Linked DNA regions of Blastochloris tepida. The protein of the gene in region 2 interacts with the protein of the main gene of each other region in a pairwise test. Links are inferred from orthologs where the notes say so. Each region holds a gene or a part of one and is shown on either strand. Other genes may lie near its edges. The genes, in order: recO and recR.

Region 1 (9,069 bases), 2.7 Mb from region 2 along the record:
GCCCGCAAGGGCCGGATTTCGCAGTCCGTATGATGCAGTCATTTCAGGATCACATCGCGACAAGACACGCCGCGATAGATCAAATCGCCACCCCGGGGCCGATTGTCCCCGGAAATCCCGGCCCGGACGCCGGATCTTCGCAGGTCAGACCGCTTAAGGTCAGACCACACCGGCCGGCGGTCGGGCGTCATCGCGCCGCGCGCTCAGTGGGTCCACGCCCCGACGCGCTGGAAGGCGAAATTGTCGGAATAGGACACCTTGCGGCGCGCGGGCTCGTTCGGCTCGGACACCTGGAACGGGATGCCGTTGCGCTGGCAGTAGGAGACCGCCTCCTCGCGCGTGGGAAAGCGCAGCTTCACCTGCGGCCGCGTGTCGTTGCTCGCCGTCCAGCCCATCAGCGGCTCGATCGCCCGCGTCTCGGGCATGAACTCGACCAGCCACTCGCGGCTCTTGGCCCGCCCCGACTGCATGGCCGTGCGGGCCGGCCTGTAGATGCGTGCAACCATGCTCCATCCTCGCCAACGATGCCCGGTCCGCAACGCCCCGTCCCGAGGAGCGGGGCGCCGAAACCCGAACCGGATGACCGGAGTTTCACCGACCGAGCAGCGAAACGCCAGCCCCGCGGAGCCGGATTTCACATCGCATGATTTCATACGGTTTCCGGTTGATCCCTTCGGGATACCGGAAACAGTCTCGCCGAAAATCCCCGGTCTTCGAGAGTGTCTCGATAATGGGATTTTCGGCGACCAGAATACGGTTATCCGGCTTGATCAGCCGGAAACCGTATCACATCGCACATTCGGCCGTTTGGTCGGGGCGGCCGGACTCGAACCGACAACCTGGAGCACCCAAAGCTCCCGCTCTACCACTTGAGCCACGCCCCGAGCACCCCGGGCGCCGCCACCGCGGCCCCTTCCGGATACACGCGCGGCCGGCCCACGGCAAGAACCGAAACGCCCCCTGCCCGGCCAGTGCCCGCCAACGTTGGCCGGCGCCATCACCGCCCGATCAGCCGATGGGCCACCCGATCCCCCGCCGCGATGCCGAGCGCCTTAGCGCTGCCCGCCGGCAGCTCCAGCACGAAGCGCACCGGCGCACCGGACTCGACCGTCGCCGTCGACAGCGGCGTGGTGCGCTCGGCCACGCGCACGATTCGCCCGTCGTCGCGGATGAACACCATGTCGAGCGACACATAGGTGTTCTGCATCCACATCGCCACGTCGCGCTCGGTCCCGAAGTCGAACAGCATGCCGCGCCCGGCCGGCAGCGAACGCCGGTACATCAGCCCGCGCGCCCGCTGGGCCTCGTCGATCGCCAGTTCGACATCGAAGCTGCGCACGCCGCTGCGCGTGGCGATCTCCAGCGGCTCCGGCCCGCCGAACCGCACCGGCGGCACGCCGGCCGGCAGCTCGATCGCCGGCGATCCGATCCCTTTCGCCGAGTCGGCGAGCCCCTGCCCCGCCGGCGCCAGCACGAAGACGACAGCCAGCGCCGCCAGCAGCAGGGCCGGCAGAACCGCGCCCGCGCGCCGGGCCGCTGTCATCTCGTCAAGCATTCGCCGGATCAGGCTCGCCATGGCTCGCGCCGTCAGTGCGACGCCACCCCGCCGCTGACCGGGCCCTCGGGCCGGATCTCGGCGGCCATCAGGCCCTTGGGGCCGGGCCCGAACCGCACCATCACCGCCTGGCCCGGCCTGAGCTCGGCCATGCCGTAGCGGCGCAGCGTCTCCATGTGGATGAAGATGTCGGGCGTGCCCTCGCCGCGGCTGAGGAAGCCGAAGCCGCGCAGCCGGTTGAACCATTTCACATAGGCGCGCTCGAACCCCGAGGTGGGCGCCACCGAGACGTGGGTGCGCGCCACCGGCAGCTGCGCCGGATGGACGGCGGTCGACCGGTCCATCGAGAGGATTCGCAGCGCCTGGAAGCCCTTGGCGCGCGGCACCGCCTCCACCACCACCCGCGCCCCCTCGTGCGCGGTCTGGTAGCCGTCGCGCCGCAGGCAGGTGACATGGAGAAGAACGTCCGGAGATCCGTCATCCGGCACGATGAAGCCGTAGCCCTTGGCTACATCGAACCACTTAATGTAACCGGACACCTCGACGAGGCTTTCGAGCCGCTCATCGCGCTCCTCGCCCGTTTCTGGTCCGACCCCGAACTTGGGATCCATCACCGACCTCTTGACGCCGCCGCTATCGCCGTTCTCGCCGCAGAAGCCCCCACGGCACACGATTCTCAACTTGTTCGGGAGGATAGCATCGCCATCCGCCGCGAAAACAACAAAGTATGAGCACTCCGCGCTTTCCTGGGCAGTGTTGCTCAACATCCACGGTTTGAAACTACAGGGATTTTCCGAACGGCCAAGGCGCGAAAGCCTCTCTGCCTGCAAGAATTGCCCGGCCGTCCGAGAAGCTGCCACAAAATCACAAGCTCTCGCGACAGCAACCTCGCAGATGCGAAATATGTTCGATCGGCTGCAATTTCGGGCAGGGCTTTGCTCGGAATGCGGCTCGACGCGTTCGGTGCCCCCCACCCCCGACCCCTCCCCACCGCTCGCGAAGCTCGCGGGGGGAGGGGAGAAAAGGGATGCCTCTTCTCCCCTCCCCCCATGAACGCAGTGAATGGTGGGGAGGGGTCGGGAGTGGGGGGCCTCGAAACCCGAACTCGGACACCAAGGCCGCCCGGCCGGAAGCCGCATCAGGCCCTGCCGGGCAGCCGGTCGTCGCCGTGGTGGACATAGTACAGGTGGTTCAGCTGGCTGCCCTGCTCGTAGCGCTTGAACAATCTGGCATCGGCCTTGTTCAGCACGACGCCGAGCAGGCGCTCGTAGACCTCCGGCTTGGCCTGCAGGTGGCGCTCGACGAGATCCACCTTGGTGCGCCCCCACTCGACCACGAACACGAACGACTCGATCACCCCGGCGATCGCCCGCACATCGACCACCGGCGCCAGCGGCGGCAGGTCGACGATGATGTAGTCGTAGCGCTGGCGCAGATGGTCCAGCAGCCGGCGGAACGCCTCCGACGCCACGATCTCGTCGCTGTGCACGAGGCCGCGATCGACCACCGCCGGCAGGAGGGTGAGCCCGGTTGCGGCATCGACGCTGACGGCGCGATCGAGCAGTTCCGGATCGGCCAGAACCTCCAGCAGGCCGATGGCCGGCGCGACGGTGAGGCTGCGGCCGAGCGACGGCCGGCGCAGATCGGCGTCGATCAGGATGGCGTGCTTGCCGGCGTGCGCCATCAGCCCGGCCAGATTGCAGGCGACGGTGGACTTGCCCTCGCCCGGCAGCGTCGAGGTGACGCCGATGATCCTGTCGCCGGTGCTCGCCTTGCGGATGTCGGCGACGATCTTGATGGCGCGGAAGCCCTCGGCCGCCGCCGACAGCGGCTGCTCGACCACGTGGCGCAGCACCGCCTCGTTGAGCATCGTTCCCTCCGGCGGCACCTCCTCCGCCGGCTCCGGCGCCTCCCAATGCGGCGGCCGCCAAGCCTCTTTCGACGTCCATCTCGACGTCCCTTTCGACGTCCATCTGGAAGTCCATTTCGACGTCCATCGCGCCGGCAGGCCTGACAGCGCGGTGGGGGCGGCCTCGGCCGCCCCCATCAGCGGCAGCACCGACAGGCACGGCGCCTGCAGCGTCTCCTCGACCTGACGCGCAGTGCGGAACGTGCGGTCGGTGGTCTCGCGCAGCAGCGCCACCCCGAGCGCGAGGATGAAGCCGATCGCCCCGCCGAGGCCCAGCACCTGCCCGGCGATCGGCGAGCTCTTGCCGGAGGGCGGGGCAGCGGGCGTGATCACCCGCGCCTCGGTGATCGGGAAGGACTGCTGCTGCATCGCCTCCAGATAGCGCTGCAGGAAGCTGTCATAGATCGCGCGCGACACCTTGGCGCCGCTCTCCAGGTCGCCCAGCCCGATGCGGTCGCGATAGGTGCTCTGGCTTTCGCTGACCAGCTCGGCGAGCCGGCGTTCGAGCGCCACCTCCCGCGCCTTGGCGATCTCGTACTCGCTGCGGTAGCTTGCGGCGATGCGGCCGAGCTCGTCGCTCATCGAGCGCAGGAGTTCCTCCATCTGGGTGCGCAGATTGACGGCCGCGAGATGGTTGGGGCCGTACTGGGCGGACCAGTTGCCCTCCCGCGCCGCCATGTCGAGATAGCGGGCGCGCAGGCGGTTGATGATCTCGCTCTTCAGCGTGTCCGCCACGGTGGCGTCGCGCACGTCCTGCTTGAGCACGTCCTCGATGCGGTCGAGCCGCGCCTTGGCCTCGGCGGTGGCGACGCGCGCCGCCATGAGCTGGGAGTTGAGCTCGGACAGCTGCTGGTCGCCGATCAGCCGGCCGGAGGCCGCCCCCGGGCCGCTGACCGAGAAGTTGCCGTAATCGATGATCCGGTTCTTTTCCTTGTATTCGAACACCGCGAGGTCGGCGTCCGCGGCCTGCGAGCGAAGCTCCTGGATGCGCCCCTGCAGCCACGTGCTTGCGCGCCGCGTCACCTGGTATTTCGCCTCAAGCTCATTGTCGATATAGGCCTCGGCAATGGCATTGGCGATGTCGGCGGCGCGAGCCGGGTCGGACGACTGATAGGATATTTCGAGGATATACGTCTTTCCGACACGGACGATCTTGCGGCGGGACAGGAAACTGCCGAGCACGGCCTTCGTGCTCGGCGGCTCCGGCCGCGCATTCGATCCGAACAGCGAAAACAACATTGCCAGCGGATTGATGACGACCTTCCCCTCGCCGCTCAGCTCGGGGTCCGCCATCAGGTTCCGGGCCTTGATGACCGCAAGCGCGATGGTGTCCGAGCGGAGAACCTCGACCTGGGTGTCGACCTGCACCGTATCGAGCGGCCCGTCGCCCAGCGGCGAGCCCGGAAGCTGGAGGTCGCGAAGCTTGCCCCGGTCGATCATCAGCAGCGCCGAGGCGGTGTATTGCGGCGGCGCGACGCTCAGATAGGCGAGGCCGGCGGCCAGCGCGCAGGACAGACCGATCGCGAAAATCCAGTATTGCCGGCCGAGGAAACCCTTCACCCATTCGATCACGTCGGCGACCGAGAGCGGGCTGAAGGCGTCGTCGGCCGCCGTCCGGTCGAACCGCTCGTCGCCGGTGATGCGCGAATTGATGTTCATCGTCGCTCTCAGCCCCGTTGCCGCACCGCTGCGGTGTCAATCAAGCCGCAAGGGCGGCGCGCCCCTGCCGCCGGTCCCGGCGCGGCTGGCGCGCGGTCGCCGCCGGCTTCGGCGCCACATCCGACACCCGGCCGAGGACGGCCGGCACCGGACAACAACGCTCGAACCTCGCGGCCGGGCAGCGTGTCGTCGCAGCATCGACAGGAAGCACACCGCACACCGTCGGCACAGCCATCGTCAGGATCGATTGAATTTCAGACTGGAATTGCAGATATGTGACAAACTTTGTACTGACAGACGCGATTTCCAGCGTATACGATGACATATCCAACAAAATAATACATGATACGATCATCGCGGCGAACGCAACGATATCAATATGCCACGAATTTAGGCCTGAACGTTGCATGATACGCATGACCAACACGAGTCCGTCCCACAATTCATTTGACAGAATGTGGCGTGACCATTCGATATAATTGCTTTGATCTATCAGGTTTGCACAACATACACCATTCTATGTGAAGGAAATATGAGAGCTCCTGTAACCACCGCCTAAGATTGTATTATTCTTCTTTTGGAAGTATTTGCGCATCGGATCAGGATGTCGGGCGACCGCGCCCGTTCCACCGGCCTTCACACGCCGCAGCCGGAACGCCCGGCAATCCGCTCGGCGGACTCGTCATACCAACGGCCCCAGACGCTGACGCGCGGGGCCGTTGACTCTCGCGGTTTTTCTTTTGGGAAATCAAAGATTTCGCGAAAATCCGCGACCGGAACCAACGGTCCGCGTTCGCGGCCGTTGGTATCAATTCGCGCCCGAAGCGCTCACTGCGGCTTGAACACCATCACCGCGATCGCGACGAACAGCGGCACGCAGGCGACGACGCCCCAGAACAGCCAGCGCCGGTTGTCGCGCCAATAGGAGTCCGGGATCGGCCCGCCGTCGGCGAAGGCGCGGGCGGCGCGTGCCATGCGGATCTGCGCCGGCACCAGGATCGCCGCCCAGATCGCGCCCGACGACAGGAACAGGATTTGCCCCCACAGCAGCCAACCGGGCGCGAACGGGTGGAGGCCCTGCACCAGCGCCGCCCCGACGCCGCCGATATAGACCAGCACGATGCCGCCGGCCGTGAACACGAAATCGGTGATGGTGACGAGGCGCTGGCCGAAGGCGATGACCGCCGGATGGCCGGTGCGGTCGGCGAACACCTTCCAGAAGGCGGTGATGGTGACGTTGCCGACCAGCAGCACCACGCCGAACAGATGCATGGTCTTCAGGGCTTCGAACAGCATGTGCGGCAGCACCACCCGTCAGCCGAGGTCCGCACTGCGGCACGCGCGCCCGCCGCAATGCCGGCGCCCTGCCCGCCTTGAAACGAACGACCCGATGCCCTGCCTCACCGCAATCCCGCTCCGCGCAAATTCGTCCGTGCCAGGGGTATAGGGCAGTTTGCCGGCCCGCGCACCCGCCGGCCGGCCGCTGCATGGCCGCACGCGGCGAATGGGATTCCTGGACAAGGGCTTCCGGCATTTTCCGGACTCGATCTGTCAACAAGCCCGCCGGTGATTCTCCCTGTCAGCAAACCGCGCCAAGCGCGCCCGGACCTTGCCCCACAATCGGCGGAAAAACGTTCCAAATCAACGTATTCTGCGCGCAGGCTGACGCGACGGCGAGCCGGATTTCCGGCTGCTTCACGCAAGCTCTTCACGTTGACACTTCACGCAAGTTCGAGCGCGCGCAGGAACGCCTCGCGCTCGCGCGGCGGCGGCAGGCCGCGCGGCTCATAGACGCGATGGCTGAGGAAATGGCCGGTGAGCGCGAAGCCGGCGGCGATGTCGGCCGGCGTCGGCGCCACCTCGCCGCCGACCAGGAACGCCGGCAGCACCAGCAGCCGGTCGGCCCACGGCGCGCCGGCTGAACGTGAGGCGGCGCGGCCGGTCTTCGGCGACACGAAGGCGAGGTCGGCGCGCGCGCCGGTCAGCGCGCAGGCGTTGAGGTCGAGGCCGAAGCCGAGGTCGGCCAGCACCCCAAGCTCGAAGCGCACCAGCAGCGCTGCCGCCAGCAGCGGCTCGGTCAGCCGCCCCGCCACCCGCTCGGCCGCCGCATGCAGGCCGGGGTGCGGATCGCGCTCGGGCAGCAGCCGCAGCAGCGAGGCGAGATGCTGCAGGCCGAAGGTCGCGGCCGGCGTGGCGATCAGCGCCGCCGCCCGCAGCACCTGCCCCTCGACCGCGTAGGTGCCGAGATGCTCGTCGAGCCGTGCCCGCCAGGTGGCCAGAACCGTGTTGCCGGGCTGCAGCACGCCGGCGAGGCTGCGCGAGCGCCCGCCCCGCACCAGCCCGAGATGGCGGCCATGCGCCGCGGTCATCAGTTCGAGGATGATCGCGGCCTCGCCGTGCCGGCGGGTGCCGATGACCAGTCCCTCGTCGCTCCAATCCATCACTGCCCCAATTCGCCCCAAACGCGCCGAACGCGGCAATGTCTCGCTGAGGTTGCCGCAAAACCCTTCCGCCGCCGGGGAGTCTGCGCGATTCTCCAACGCCGGTCGCGCCGGGTCGTCCCGCGCCGAGGCGGCGTTCGCGCAATCGGCCAAACCTGCCAATGGACCAACAACGCCAATGGCCCAAGCACGCCAGTCGTCCAAGCCCGCCGGTCCTCCAAGCCCGCCGGTCCTCCAAGGCTGCCGGTCGTCCGGACGGCGGGTCCATGCCTTTGGCCGGCCGCCTCGACCGCCCCGGGGTTTCTACGTGCGGCGAAATTGACTTGCCGCAAGGCAGCATAGCTACCTTTTAATCATTCTAATTATCGCTCGCACCGCCCCCGCGATGCCAGCTCCCAAGATGCCGGCTCCCGCAACGGAGAGATGCCATGAAGAGCAATCCGCAGAGCAAATCGCAGAGCAGACCGCAGCGCAGCGCGCCGCGCGGCGCGACCCGGGCGATGACCCACCCCTTGCTGGCCACCACCATGCTGGCCTTCGCCGGCCTTCCCGCCCTCGCCGACGATGCGGCGCTGCAGAAGGAGGCGGCGGGCCATTTCAAGCCGATCCCGTCGATGGTTCCCGCCGTCAAGGATAATGCGGTGACCCGCGACAAGGTCGAGCTCGGCAAGATGCTGTTCTTCGATCCGCGCCTGTCGGCCTCGCAGCTCATCAGCTGCAACACCTGCCACAATCTGTCGATGGGCGGCGACGACAATCTGGAGACCTCGATCGGCCATGGCTGGGCCAAGGGCCCGCGCAATGCGCCAACCGTGCTCAACGCGGTGTTCAACATCGCCCAGTTCTGGGACGGCCGCGCCGGCGACCTGAAGACCCAGGCCAAGGGGCCGATCCAGGCCGGCGTCGAGATGAACAACACGCCCAAGGTGGTCGAGGAGACGCTGAAGAGCATTCCCGACTATGTCGCGCGGTTCAAGGCCGCCTTCCCCAACGAGGCCGAGCCGGTGACCTTCGACAATCTCGCCCGGGCCATCGAGGCGTTCGAGGCGACCCTCATCACCCCCGGCTCGCGCTTCGACCAGTTCCTGGAGGGCAAGCTCGACGCCCTCGACGCCACCGAGAAGACCGGCCTCAAGCTGTTCATGGACAAGGGGTGCGTCGCCTGCCACAGCGGCGTCAATGTCGGCGGCGAGGCCTATTATCCGTTCGGCGTGGTCGAGAAGCCGGGCGCCGACATCCTGCCGGCCAATGACCGCGGCCGCTTCGAGGTGACCAAGACCGCCGATGCCGACTACGTGTTCCGCGCCGGCCCCTTGCGCAACATCGCCCTCTCCGCCCCCTATTTCCACTCCGGCAAGGTGTGGGACCTCAAGCAGGCGGTGGCGATCATGGCCACCAGCCAGCTCGGCGCCAAGCTCAGCGACAAGGAGATCGAGGCGATCACCGCCTTCCTCGGCACGCTGACCGGCGAGCAGCCACGCGTCGAGCTGCCCATCCTGCCGGTG
Region 2 (12,008 bases):
TCGTGTTCCAGGACCCTTACGGCTCGCTGAGCCCGCGCATGTCGGTCGAGGACATCATTGCCGAGGGGCTGCTCGTCCATCAGCCCAAGCTCACCGAGGCCGAGCGGGCGGCGCGGGTGGTGGCGGCGCTTGAGGATGTCGGGCTCGACCCGGAGACGCGGTTCCGCTACCCGCACGAATTCTCCGGCGGCCAGCGCCAGCGCATCGCGGTGGCCCGCGCCATGGTGCTGGAGCCGTCCTTCGTGGTGCTGGACGAGCCGACCAGCGCGCTCGACATGCTGGTGCAGGCCCAGATCGTTGATCTGCTGCGCGACCTGCAGCGGCGGCGCGACCTCACCTTCCTGTTCATCTCGCACGACCTCAAGGTGGTGGCGGCGCTGGCCAGCCGCCTCTTGGTGATGAAGGCGGGCAAGGTGGTGGAGGAGGGGCCGGCCGAGCGGCTGTTCCGGGCGCCCGAGACCCCCTACACGCGGGCGCTGTTCGCCGCCGCCTTCGCGCTGGAGACCGCCGGGGAGGGCGCCGCCAGCCAGTGATACGGTTTCCGGCTGATCAAGCCTTCGAGCCGTATTCCGGTCGCCGAAAATCCCGTTATCGAACAAGGGATTTTCGGCGAGACCGTTTCCGGTATCCCGAAGGGATCAACCGGAAACGGTATGAGGTCCGCCCCGCCGAAAAATCACACCGCGAGGCTCGCTCGCAGCGACTTCACCAGCGATTCGCGGGCTTCGGCGGCGTAGGGTACCCGCACGCCCTTGCCCCACACCGGGTCCGGCCAGGCCGCGTCGCCGCGGAAGCGGGCGATGACGTGAACGTGAAGCTGCGGTACCTGGTTGCCCAGCGTCGCCACATTGAGCTTGGTGCAGCCGGTGGTCTCCTTGAGCGCGCTCGATGCGGCGGCGATCTCCTCGATCAGCACCGCCCGGTCGGCCGGCGCGATGTCGATCAGGTCGACGACGCCGGCAAGGCGCGGAATCAGCAGGAGCCAGGGGAAGCGGGCATCGTCGACCAGCCGCACCACGGACAGCGGCAGGTCGGCCAGCGGAACGCTGCCCTGCTCAAGGCGCGCATCCATCGCGAAAGAAAGCGTCATGGGACTATCCTTCGAACCTTGCCTTCGAACCTTGTCGTTAGAATTTGTGACTAAGACGCATGAAACCAGCCCGGTCTGGGGCCGTTGTGAGACAGGGAAGCTCATTCATGCGCCACGGTGAACCTCCGATGAAACACGATAGGGATCGGCAGCGGTTCGATCGCCGCCGGCTGCTGGCCGGGGCGGTGCTGGCCGGCGCCCTCTTCGCCGGCTGGGGGCCGGGTGCGCTGCGGCCGGCCCAGGCCGCCTCGTCCGACGATCCGGTCGCACTGGTGCGAAGCGTCTACACCAAGGCGGAGGCGAACGGCCTGCCCGAGCGGGATTTCGTGGCGCTGCTCAGCGCCGACCTGCGGCGGCTGTGGCAGGCGCGGGCCAAGCCGGTCGGCCTCGCCGAGGCCGAGCGGCTGCGGGCGGCGGTGTTCGGCCCCGGTGCCGGAAGCGACCTTGCGGTGAAGCGCGTCACCAATATTCCGGGCCTGCCGAAGGAGCGCATGGTCGCGGTCGAGTTCCTGATGGGCAGCGAGCCGCGGCAGGTGTTCGTCCACCTCGCGCCGGCCGATGGCGGCTGGACCATCATCAACATCATCTACGACCAGGGCGACGACTTCCGCCGCATCGCCGAGCAGGGCTCGCGGACGGCGAGCTGAGGGCGCGAGGCCGGGGATATCCGGACAGTCCCGATCATCTGCCGGCTTGCCATCGCGGCGCGGGCAGACGATATAGGGGCCGGGAGGTTGGCGGTGGACGGACCACTCGCCAACCGGGTCAGGTCCGGAAGGAAGCAGCCCTAACGAGACCGGGCCGGGTCGCTCGTCCAACCTCCCACTTTCGACCAGTCGCCCAAGACCTGCGGCCAGTCGCCTGAGAGCTGCCGCTCGAAAGAGCCGTTGCTGCTCGAACGAGATTTGGCACGAGAAAGAGATTTGCCGCTCGCGCTGGACCTGCCGCTCGCCAGCGCCGGTTCGTTCCCGTGAGGCCGCGAGCGCCGACGAGGCCGCTTCCCCGCGATGACCGACGCGACCCCGCTTCCCCTCCCGGCGCACGGCCAGGCCCCCGCCGGGCCGGAGACGGCGTTGCAGGCGGGCGTGCCGCCGCCGGCCGCCGCCGGCTACCGGGTGCTGGCCCGCAAGTACCGCCCGCAGCGCTTCGAGGATCTGATCGGCCAGGAGGCGATGGTCCGCACCATCGGCAATGCCTTCTCGACCGGCCGCATTCCCCAGGCGTGGATCCTCACCGGCGTGCGCGGCGTCGGCAAGACCACCACCGCGCGTATCCTCGCCCGCGCCCTGAACTATGAGGCGCCGGGCGTCACCGGCCCGACCATCGAGCTTCCCGCCGAGGGCGTGCATTGCCGCGCCATCATGGAGAGCCGGCACGTCGACGTGATCGAGATCGACGCCGCCTCCCACAATGGGGTCGCCGACATCCGCGAGCTCACCGACAATTCGCGCTACCGGCCGGTCTCGGCGCGCATGAAGGTCTATATCGTCGACGAGGTGCATATGCTCTCGACGGCGGCCTTCAACGCGCTCCTGAAGACGCTGGAAGAGCCGCCCGAGCACGTGAAGTTCATCTTCGCCACCACCGAGATCCGCAAGGTTCCGGTGACGGTGCTGTCGCGCTGCCAGCGCTTCGACCTGCGCCGCATCGAGGGCGGCGTGCTGGTGCGCCATCTCGCCGGCATCTGCGACAAGGAGGGCGTCGCCGCAGAGCCCGAGGCGCTGGCGGTGATCGCCCGCGCCGCCGAAGGCTCGGTGCGCGATTCGCTGTCGCTGCTCGATCAGGCGATCGCCCACGGCGCCGGCCGCATCGAGGCGGAAGCGGTGCGCACCATGCTGGGGCTCGCCGACCGCGCCCGCATCATCGACCTCTACGAGGCGCTGATGCGCGGCAACATGGCGGCCGCCTTGAGCGAGTTCCGCGCCCAGTACGATGCCGGCGCCGACCCGGCGTCGATCCTGGTCGATCTCGCCGACTTCACCCACCTCGTCACCCGCGTGAAGATCGTGCCGGCGGTGGCCGACGATCCGGCGCTGGTCGAGGCCGAGCGCCGGGCCGCCCGGGAGCTTGCCGGCGCGCTGTCGATGCGGGTGCTGGGGCGGGCCTGGCAGATGCTGTCGAAGGGCATCGCCGAGGTGAACGCCGCGGCCCGGCCGGTGCAGGCGGCCGAGATGGTGCTGGTGCGCATCGCCTATGCCGCCGACCTGCCGACGCCGGACGAGGCGCTGCGCAGGCTCGCCGAGCTTGCCAATGGAAATGCTGCGCCATCCCTGTCGGCGGGGCCCAATGGCGGGGCGCGCGCCCAGCTCGTCGCCCCAGTCGGCGGCTCGATCGGCGGTCCGGTGGCGAGCGCGCTGGCGCGGCCTTCGCCGCAGGCAGAGGCGGGGATACGCCTCGAGACGTTCGAGGAGCTGGTGGCGCTGGCGGCAAGCCGCCGCGACATCCTGCTCAAGACCCAGCTCGAGACCGGGGTGCGGCTGGTCGCCTTCCAGGACGGGCGGCTGGAGATCGCGCTGGCCGGCGCCTCGCCGTCGATCATCGCCGAACTGGGCGAGAAGCTGAGGACGTGGACCGGGCGGCGCTGGGTGGTGACGCTGTCGCGCGAGGGCGGCGGCCAGACGCTCGCCGAGAAGCGCGCGGCCGAGCATGCGCGGATGCGCCACGACATCAGCGCCCACCCGGCGGTGCGCGCGGTGATGGAACACTTTCCCGGCGCGGAGATCGTCGAGGTGCGGCGGTTGGCCCCCGAACCGCCGGCCCCCGGCGACGGACCGGACGGCAGGGACCCCGACGACATGGGCCTCGACGGCCCGTTCGCCGACCCCGACGAGGACGACGCGTTCTGACGGACGCCGGAGCCTGAGACGAAGACCCGAGATCAACGAGCAGCAAGAGGGGACGACATGGATATCATGGGAATGATGGGCAAGGCCAAGCAACTCCAGGCCAAGCTCGAGGCGCTGCAGGCCGAGATGGACACCATCGAGGTCGACGGATCGTCCGGCGGCGGGCTGGTGACCTGCCGCACCACCGCCAAGGGCGAGTTGCGGGCGCTGTCGATCGACCCCAGCCTGCTCAAGCCCGAGGAGAAGGAAGTCGTCGAGGATCTGGTCATTGCCGCGATCGCCGATGCCCGCAAGAAGGGCGAGGCGGCGATGGCCGAGAAGGTGTCGGCGCTGGCCGGCGGCCTGCCGCTGCCTCCCGGCATGAAGCTGTTCTGAACAGCAACCGGTCGTCCCCGGCGAGCACCGCGAAGCGGTGCGAGGGAAGGGGACCCAAGGACCATGATGTCTCGGGTGGGGCTGAGCGGCCGCCTTTGCGACGAGCGTTGTGTTTTTCTGCGGCGTGGTTCTTGGGTTCCCTTCCCGACCGCCTGACGGCGGTCGCCGGGAACGACCGGTGGCGTCTCCGCGCCGACTTCTCCAGCGGCTGCAAGATGTGGATTCCGGGCGACCCATTCGGGATCCCGGAGAGGCTCTCGCCAAGAGCATCTGTCTGTTGTGGTTGACGACCGCTCCGCGTTGGCGCCGCAAAACCCTTGAACATTATCCCCCGATGCCTGCTGCCGCCGGTCCCGAGATCGAACGTCTGGTCCAGCTCCTGGCCCGCCTGCCGGGGCTCGGGCCGCGCTCGGCGCGACGCGCCGTGCTGCATCTGATCAAGAAGCGCGAGCAGCTGATGGCGCCGCTCGCCACCGCGCTCGATGACGCGCTGGCCAAGGTCTCGGTCTGCCGCATCTGCGGCAATATCGACTCGGTCAATCCCTGCAGCGTCTGCGCCGACCCGCGGCGCGATCCGAGCCTGCTGGTGGTGGTCGAGGACGTCGCCGACCTGTGGGCGCTGGAGCGGGCCTCGGTGATCCAGGCGCGCTACCATGTGCTGGGCGGCACGCTTTCGCCGCTCGACGGCGTCGGGCCGGACGACCTCAATCTCGCCGGTCTCGTCGGGCGGGTGACGGGGAGCGATGTGCGCGAGGTGATTCTGGCGCTCGACGCCACCGTCGACGGCCAGACCACCGCCCATTACGTCACCGACCTGCTGCGCCCCACCGGCGTCAAGGTCTCGCGCCTCGCCCATGGCGTACCGGTCGGCGGCGAGCTCGATTATCTCGACGAGGGCACGCTGGCCCAGGCGCTGCGCGCCCGCACGCCGGCGTGAGGCCTGCGCCTTCCTACTTTGCCTTGGCCCGGTCGGCCTGATCGAGTCCGGCGAAATGGCCGCGCACCTGCAGGACGGCCAGCAGCACGAGACCGGGCACCGCGGCGAGCGACGACAGCGCGAAGAACATCGGCCAGCCGGTCGCCTCTGCCACATAGCCGGCGCCGGCCGAGAGATACGTCCGCCCCACCGCGGCGAGCGCGGTCAGGAGCGCGTACTGGGTTGCGGTGTGGGCCGGGCTCCAGCACAGCGCCGACAGATAGGCGACGAAGATCACCGTGCCGATGGCGCCGGCGAAATTCTCGGCGATGATCGCCGCGGACAGCGCCCACAGATTGGTGCCGGCGAAGGCGAGCCCCACGAACACCAGATTCGAGACCATCTGCAGCAGCGCGCCGACCCACAGCGCGGTGGCGAGCGGCAGCGCGCGGGCGATGAAGCCGCCGGCAAAGCCGCCGATGAGGGTCGCCGCCAGCCCGACGCCCTTGACGATGGCGGCGTATTCGTCGCGCGTGAAGCCGAGGTCGATGACGAAGGGCGCGGTCATGGTGCCGGCGAAGGCATCGCAGAACTTGAACAGCACCACGAAGGCCAGCACGGCGACCGCCAGATCGCGGGTCAGGAACTCGGAGAAGGCGCCGGCCGCGGCCTTGGCCACCCGCACCAGCGCGCCGTCGCCGGCCTGCTGGCGGATGGCCTCGGCCGAGCGATCGGGCTCGGTGGCGAGAAGCGTGGTGACGAGGCCCGCCGCCATCAGCGCCGCCATGGCGAGATAGCCGGCGGTCCAGGCGCCGGCCCGGTCGAAGCCGTAACGCTCGAAGCCGGTGACCAGGAACAGGGCGCCGGCGGTCGAGGCGAGCATGCCGAGCCGGTAGGCGGCGACATAGCTCGCCATGCCGGCGGCCTGCTCGCGCTCGTCGAGGCTCTCGACACGGAAGGCGTCGATGACGATGTCCTGGGTGGCCGAGGCGGCGGCGACCAGGAGCGCGCCGAACGCCACCGCCCAGGGCGAGACGGCGGGATCGCGGGTGGCGAGCAGCACGATGGCGCCGATCAGCAGGATCTGGGAAAAGATCAGCCAGCCGCGCCGCCGGCCGAGCAGGCGCGACAGCACCGGCACGTTCAGCGCGTCCACCACCGGCGCCCACAGGAACTTGACCGTGTAGGGCGTGCCGACCAACGCGAACAGGCCGATGGTGCCGAGATCGACATTGGCCTCGCGCATCCACACCAGCAGCGTCGAGCCGGACAGCGCCAGCGGCAGGCCGGAGGCGAAGCCGAGAAACAGCACGATGAGCACGCGCGGCCGCAGATAGACGGCGAGCGTGTCCATCCAGTCGGCGTGGGACGGGGTGGCGGTCATGCGGCGGATCGCTGGTGCGCCGCAGGGCGCGGCGGGTGACGGGAGCCGGCAGTCTGGCGATTCGCGCGGCTCGCGCAAATCCGTTTCGGCAGCGGCGTCCGCGCTCGGGGCGCCGGCAGCGCGCGGGGCATCGCGCCTGGGCCGGCGGGAGACGGAATGGTCGCGGATGCAACCAAAGGCTTTGCGGCAGTGCACGATGCGGCGGCGGTTCGCCCCGGCCGGCGGGACGCTGCCGGAGCGGCGCGGTGACACCATGATACCGCGCGAAGCTGCCGGGGCTGTTCCGAACAGAACGGGAACGTTTCGGCAAAAAGAGAGGCCGGTACGGCGTCATCCGATGACGAAGCGCGTACCGGCCTTTGAGTCTCGGGAAGACCACGGTGCAACTCGACGACAGACGGACAAGACGCGATCTTGAATCGGCAGCGTCCGCCGGTCGCCGTGTCAACCAGGCGGGCGGATATGACCATGCGCGAGTGCAGTGCACATTGACATGAATCAGGCCGCCGCTACGGTCTAATGCCTACACGCGATGCGGGTGGCCGGGCCTGGCGGCGGCAAAAGCGTTGGGCCCGTTCGTTGACCCGCCGGGTTCCATCGCCTATTTCGCCTGTATGGCCATTCGCGACATTCTTGTTCTGCCCGATCCCCGGCTCAGGCTGACCTCGGCGCCCGTCGAGGCCGTCGACGACACCGTGCGGCGTCTCATCGACGACATGTTCGAGACCATGTACGACGCGCCCGGCATCGGGCTGGCGGCGATCCAGGTCGGCGAGCCGCGCCGCATCGTCACCATCGATCCCGCCCGCAAGGGCGAGGAGAAGCGGCCGCTGGTGCTGATCAATCCGGAGGTGGTGTGGTCCTCGGAGGAGAAGCGCTGCCACGAGGAGGGCTGCCTGTCGATCCCGGACTATTATGAGACGGTCGAGCGGCCGGACCGGGTGCGGGTGCGTTTCCTCGACCGCACCGGCGCGCCGCAGGAGCAGGAGTTTTCCGGCATCCTCTCCACCTGCATCCAGCACGAGATCGACCACCTCAATGGCGGCCTGTTCATCGACTACATCTCGCGCCTCAAGCGCGAGCGGGTGATGAAGAAGTTCACCAAACAGGCGCGCCGCGCCGCAGAGTGATCAGAGCCACCGAATGATCAGTCGGTCGCACCGCGCCGCCGGGTGATGAGCCCGGCGCGCCGGTCGCGTGCAGCGGGAGGCCGGCCCTCGGGGCCGGATGCCGCGTCAGTCCGCCGGGGTGAGACGGCCGGCGCTGCTGCAGAGCGGCAGGCTGCTGCGCAGCTCCGCAATCGCCTCGTCGATCTCCTGGCGCTGCTTCTCGAGCACGGCGATCTGCTGCAGGATCGTCTCCTGCGACAACGCCAGATTGGCGGCATCGTCGCGGCCCTCGTGCAGGGCGATCATCGCCTTGATCTCGGACAGCGTGAATCCGTAGCGCTTGCCCTTGAGAATGAGGACCAGCCGGTTGCGGTCGGTGCCGCTGTAGAGGCGGGTCAGGCCTTCCCGCTTCGGGCTGAGCAGGCCCTTGTCTTCGTAAAAACGCAGCGCCCTTAAGGTTACGCCGAACTCCCGAGCGAGGTCGCCAATCGTGAAATAATCGGATCGATTCGCGATCTTGGTTTCGCTGTACCCTGTGCGTGCCTCGACGCCGCTTGCGGCGATTTCGTGCTCTTTCATCATCATCCCAACTCTTGTTTATCTTTATTGTGCGAATCCGTTCCGCCCGTGGACCTTCGGAAAGACGGTCACTTGTGAAAGGGCCGTCAACGGCTGCAGTCCCTGCAACTACCGTTCTGTAGGAAATTACCTCCAAAAGTGTCTCGTTCCGCACATACGCAATTTCCTCGTCTCACATGCAACAGGAAAGAGCAGACCCCCTATCCGAGCGGAATGATTAATTAGACTAATTCAAAATTCCCCCGTGTTGAAGAGACTGCGCCGCCGCACCGTCCGTCAACGGGGGATTGAGGCCGAAACGACACACGTTGCCTCAACGCAAAGGTGCCACTGAAGTTGCATCGGCGTTAACCGTACATTTACCGTGGCAGGAAAAAGTGCGCGGGGACGCACAGCGCCCGCGTGCCGCCGGCAATTCCGGCTCCGGCGGCCCATCCAGCGGTGCCGGCAAACGCCCGACGGGTTTGACCATGACGCAAAGTGGATCGTGGAACCGACGCAGCACCGCTCCCGACGCGGCCGCGGATCTTGCCGCCGACGCGCTGGATGCCGCGCGGGCGGCGGCGGAGCGGGAAGGAGTTTCCCTGGAGCGCTGGCTTGAGCGCGCGCTTCAGGCCGAGGGCGGCGAGCCGGGCGAGCGCAGCGCTCCGCGGCGCGCCGCCGCCAGCGAGCGCCCCGAAGGACCGGATGTCCGGCGCGAGCCGCCGGCCCGCGAGCCCGAACCGCCCGCGCCCGGCGCCGAGGGGGTTGCGGCCGCGCTCGGCGAGGTGTCGCGCCGACTCAATGCTCTGCTTGGCGAGGTCGCCGGCGCGCCGCCGCGCGGCGCCGCACATCCGCGCGACGGCCTGGGACGGCCGGCCGGCCGCACCGGTTCGGAGCGGCGCAGCGGCCTGGAATCGCCGCAGCTCGATCTCCACCGCCGGCTGAACGAGCTTGCCGGCAATATCGAAGCCATGAACGAGCGTCTGTACAGCGCGGCCGAGGCGCGGCCGGGCCGGCGCCCGCTGCTCGACTCGGCGGTGGCCGAGATCAATGCCCGCCAGCGCCTGCTCGACGAGCGGGCGGGCCTGCGCGGCTACCGCTCCGATTATGATGAGGTGGCATCGCTGCGCCGCGACGTCTCCGAACTGTCGCGCAGCGTCAGCTATCTGTCGCCCTGCCGTTCGCTGGAGGCGCTCGACGCCTCGGTGCGGGCGCTGCACGCGCACGTCGAGGCGACCGCCCAGCCGGCGATCGACATCGACCAGCTCAACGACATGACGCGCATGCTGATCGAGGTGCGCGAGGGCGTGCGCGAGATGCAGGCCGAGGCCGGCATCGCCGCGCTCGGCGAGGAGCTGAAGGGCCTGCACCAGCGCTTCGACGCCCTCGACGAATCGCGACTGGAGCCGGGGGCGATCGACCGCCTCACCGGCCAGATCAGCGAGCTGCGGGCCACGCTCGAACAGTTTCCCGCCCTCACCGCCGCCGACGGCTTCACCGGCGAGCTGCAGCAGCTTGCGGCCAAGGCCGAGCGCATCGGCAGCGTGCTGGAGGATGCCGCCGCCGCACTCGAGACCCTGGAGGGGCTCGACCGCAAGATCGACAAGCTTGAGGAGTCGCTGGCCGCGACCTCGGCCGGCAGCGCCGAGGACGAGGCGCTGGAGGAGATTCGCGAGCGGCTCGACCGCCTGCAGGTCGCGCTCGAGAACACCGTCCGCAATGCGCCGATCGCCGTCGAGCGCTCGATGCTGCTCTTGGTCGACAAGCTCGATCGCCTCCAGGCGCTGGTCGCCGACGGTCCGGATCTCGGCTCGATCGACTCGCGTCTCGAGCAGATCGTCGAGCGGCTCGACCAGTCGGACAGCCGCCTCGGCCAGCTCGACGCGATCGAGCGCGGCCTGAACGACCTGTTCGCGCAGATCGAGGAATCGCGCTGCAGCGCCATCGACGCGGCGCGCGACGCGGTGCGCAATCTCGGCATGACGCCGGTCAACGACCTGATGCGCGACCTGTCGGAGCTGCGCACGGCCCAGCGCGAAACCGAGGTGCGCACCCACGGCACGCTGGAGACGGTGCACGGCACCCTGGAGCGGGTGGTCGACCGGCTGGCGATGCTGGAGGAGGACATTGCGCGCCGCGGCGATGCGGCGCCCGGCGAGCGGGCCGAGCGCCCGGCCGCCGTCCCGCCGCCCGCTGCTTCGGTGGCACCGGCGGCGCAGGTGGCCGAGGCCGCATCTGCGCTGGTGCGCGATCTGCCGCCGGCACTTGCGCCGGACCTTTCGTCGGATCTTGGGCCGGGGCTTGCACCGAATCTTGCGCCGGAGCCGGTGTCCGAGCTGCCGCCCGATTTGCCGCTCGAACCCGGCTCGCGCATGCCGCTGCTGCGGAGCGGAACGGTCGCCACCGGGGCCGCCGCAGGCGCCGCCGCGCCCGGTCTCGGCGCCAAGCCGCTGTCGGATGCCACCTCCAAGGCGAGCTTCATCGCCGCCGCCCGCCGCGCCGCCCAGCAGGCGACCGCCGAAGGGATGCCGCCCGCCGCCGCGTCGGACGACGATCCGGCCGAGAGCGGCGTGCGCGCCGCGCTCGCCCGCCACCGGACGCTGATCCTGGCCGGCGTGGTGCTGATGGTGATGGCCGCCGCCGCGCCGATCGTCCTGCCGCCGATGCTCGGCAAGCTGTCGAAGGCGCCGAAGGCCGAAGCCCCGGCGATCGAGGCGCCGGCCACCGTGCCGTCCGCGCCGCCGGGCGATCCGGCGCAAGTGCCGGCGGCTGGGCCGGCCCAGGCACCCGCCGAAACGCCTGCCGTGGCGCCTAACGTTCCTGGGCCGCAATCGTCCCTCCAGCGCGATCCGGTCATCGCCCAGGCGCCGTCGTCCGGCGTCGTGCAGCCGGCCCTCTCCGCCGCGTCGATGCCGGCGTTCTCGGCCGGGCTCCTGGGCAGCAGCGATCCCGACATCACCGGCTCGACCCAGCCGGCCGCCGTCACGCTCGCCCCCACCGCGCCGCAACCGCTGCCGGCGGCGATCGGCCCGCAGGCGCTGCGCGAGGCGGCGCTGGCCGGGGATGCGGCGGCCCAGTTCGAGATCGCCACCCGCTATGCCGAAGGCCGCGGCGTGCCGCAGAGCTTCTCCGAGGCCCTGCGCTGGTACGAGCGCGCGGCGCAGCAGGGCTCGATCCCGGCGGCCTACCGCCTCGGCAGCCTCTACGAGAAGGGCCAGGGCGTGACCCGCGACCTCGTCAAGGCGCGCAGCCACTACACGCGCGCCGCCGAGGCCGGCAACGCCAAGGCCATCCACAATCTCGCGGTGCTGTACGCCGAGGGGATCGACGGCAAGCCGGACTACCGGCAGGCCGGCCAGCTGTTCCGCCGCGCCGCCGATCACGGCCTGCGCGACAGCCAGTACAATCTCGGCATCCTCTATGCCCGCGGCCTGGGCGTGGAGCAGAACATGGCCGAGTCGTTCAAGTGGTTCGCACTGGCGGCGAGCCAGGGCGATACCGAGGCGCAGAAGAAGCGCGACGACGTTGCCGGCCGGCTCGATGCCCAGACCCTGCTCGCCGCCCGGCTGGCGGTGCAGACCTGGGCGCCGCAGCCGCTCGATCCGGCCGCCAACGAGGTCCGCCCCTCAGCCGACTGGGACCGCGCCGCCGGCACGCCGAGCCGGAAGGCCATCGGCCGCTCCTGAGCGCCGCCGGGGCCGCGGCCTGCGGCCGTGACCGAGTTTGA

Evidence for each region.
Region 1: the proteins of recR (region 2) and recO interact in binary tests that used the Escherichia coli proteins (3 or more experiments, as listed by UniProt). The link is inferred for Blastochloris tepida from one-to-one orthologs.

The regions. Positions count from the first base shown.
Region 1 is NZ_AP018907.1:1,208,574-1,217,642, reverse strand. What follows is about bases 5,705-8,511. They hold recO (DNA repair protein RecO), read right to left. Parts: upstream 7,565-8,511; coding sequence 6,845-7,564; downstream 5,705-6,844. Other genes in these bases: BLTE_RS05615 (cytochrome-c peroxidase), read left to right, coding at 8,092-8,511; BLTE_RS05625 (DUF2269 family protein), read right to left, coding at 5,952-6,419. Outside these bases: BLTE_RS05655 (ETC complex I subunit), read right to left, coding at 204-506; BLTE_RS05645 (DUF192 domain-containing protein), read right to left, coding at 998-1,555; BLTE_RS05640 (cold-shock protein), read right to left, coding at 1,588-2,166; BLTE_RS05635 (AAA family ATPase), read right to left, coding at 2,694-5,123; BLTE_RS05630 (hypothetical protein), read right to left, coding at 5,164-5,541; more of BLTE_RS05615, read left to right, coding at 8,512-9,069. UniProt on the Escherichia coli protein: Involved in DNA repair and RecF pathway recombination.
Region 2 is NZ_AP018907.1:3,887,461-3,899,468, forward strand. The notes cover bases 3,620-6,446. They hold recR (recombination mediator RecR), read left to right. Parts: upstream 3,620-4,645; coding sequence 4,646-5,248; downstream 5,249-6,446. Other genes in these bases: BLTE_RS17655 (DNA polymerase III subunit gamma/tau), read left to right, coding at 3,620-3,936; BLTE_RS17660 (YbaB/EbfC family nucleoid-associated protein), read left to right, coding at 3,994-4,311; BLTE_RS17670 (AmpG family muropeptide MFS transporter), read right to left, coding at 5,262-6,446. Also shown: BLTE_RS17635 (ABC transporter ATP-binding protein), read left to right, coding at 1-533; BLTE_RS17640 (HIT family protein), read right to left, coding at 677-1,090; BLTE_RS17645 (hypothetical protein), read left to right, coding at 1,219-1,737; more of BLTE_RS17655, read left to right, coding at 2,098-3,619; more of BLTE_RS17670, read right to left, coding at 6,447-6,611; def (peptide deformylase), read left to right, coding at 7,226-7,741; BLTE_RS17680 (MerR family transcriptional regulator), read right to left, coding at 7,847-8,305; BLTE_RS17685 (SEL1-like repeat protein), read left to right, coding at 8,770-11,967. UniProt on the Escherichia coli protein: May play a role in DNA repair. It seems to be involved in an RecBC-independent recombinational process of DNA repair. It may act with RecF and RecO.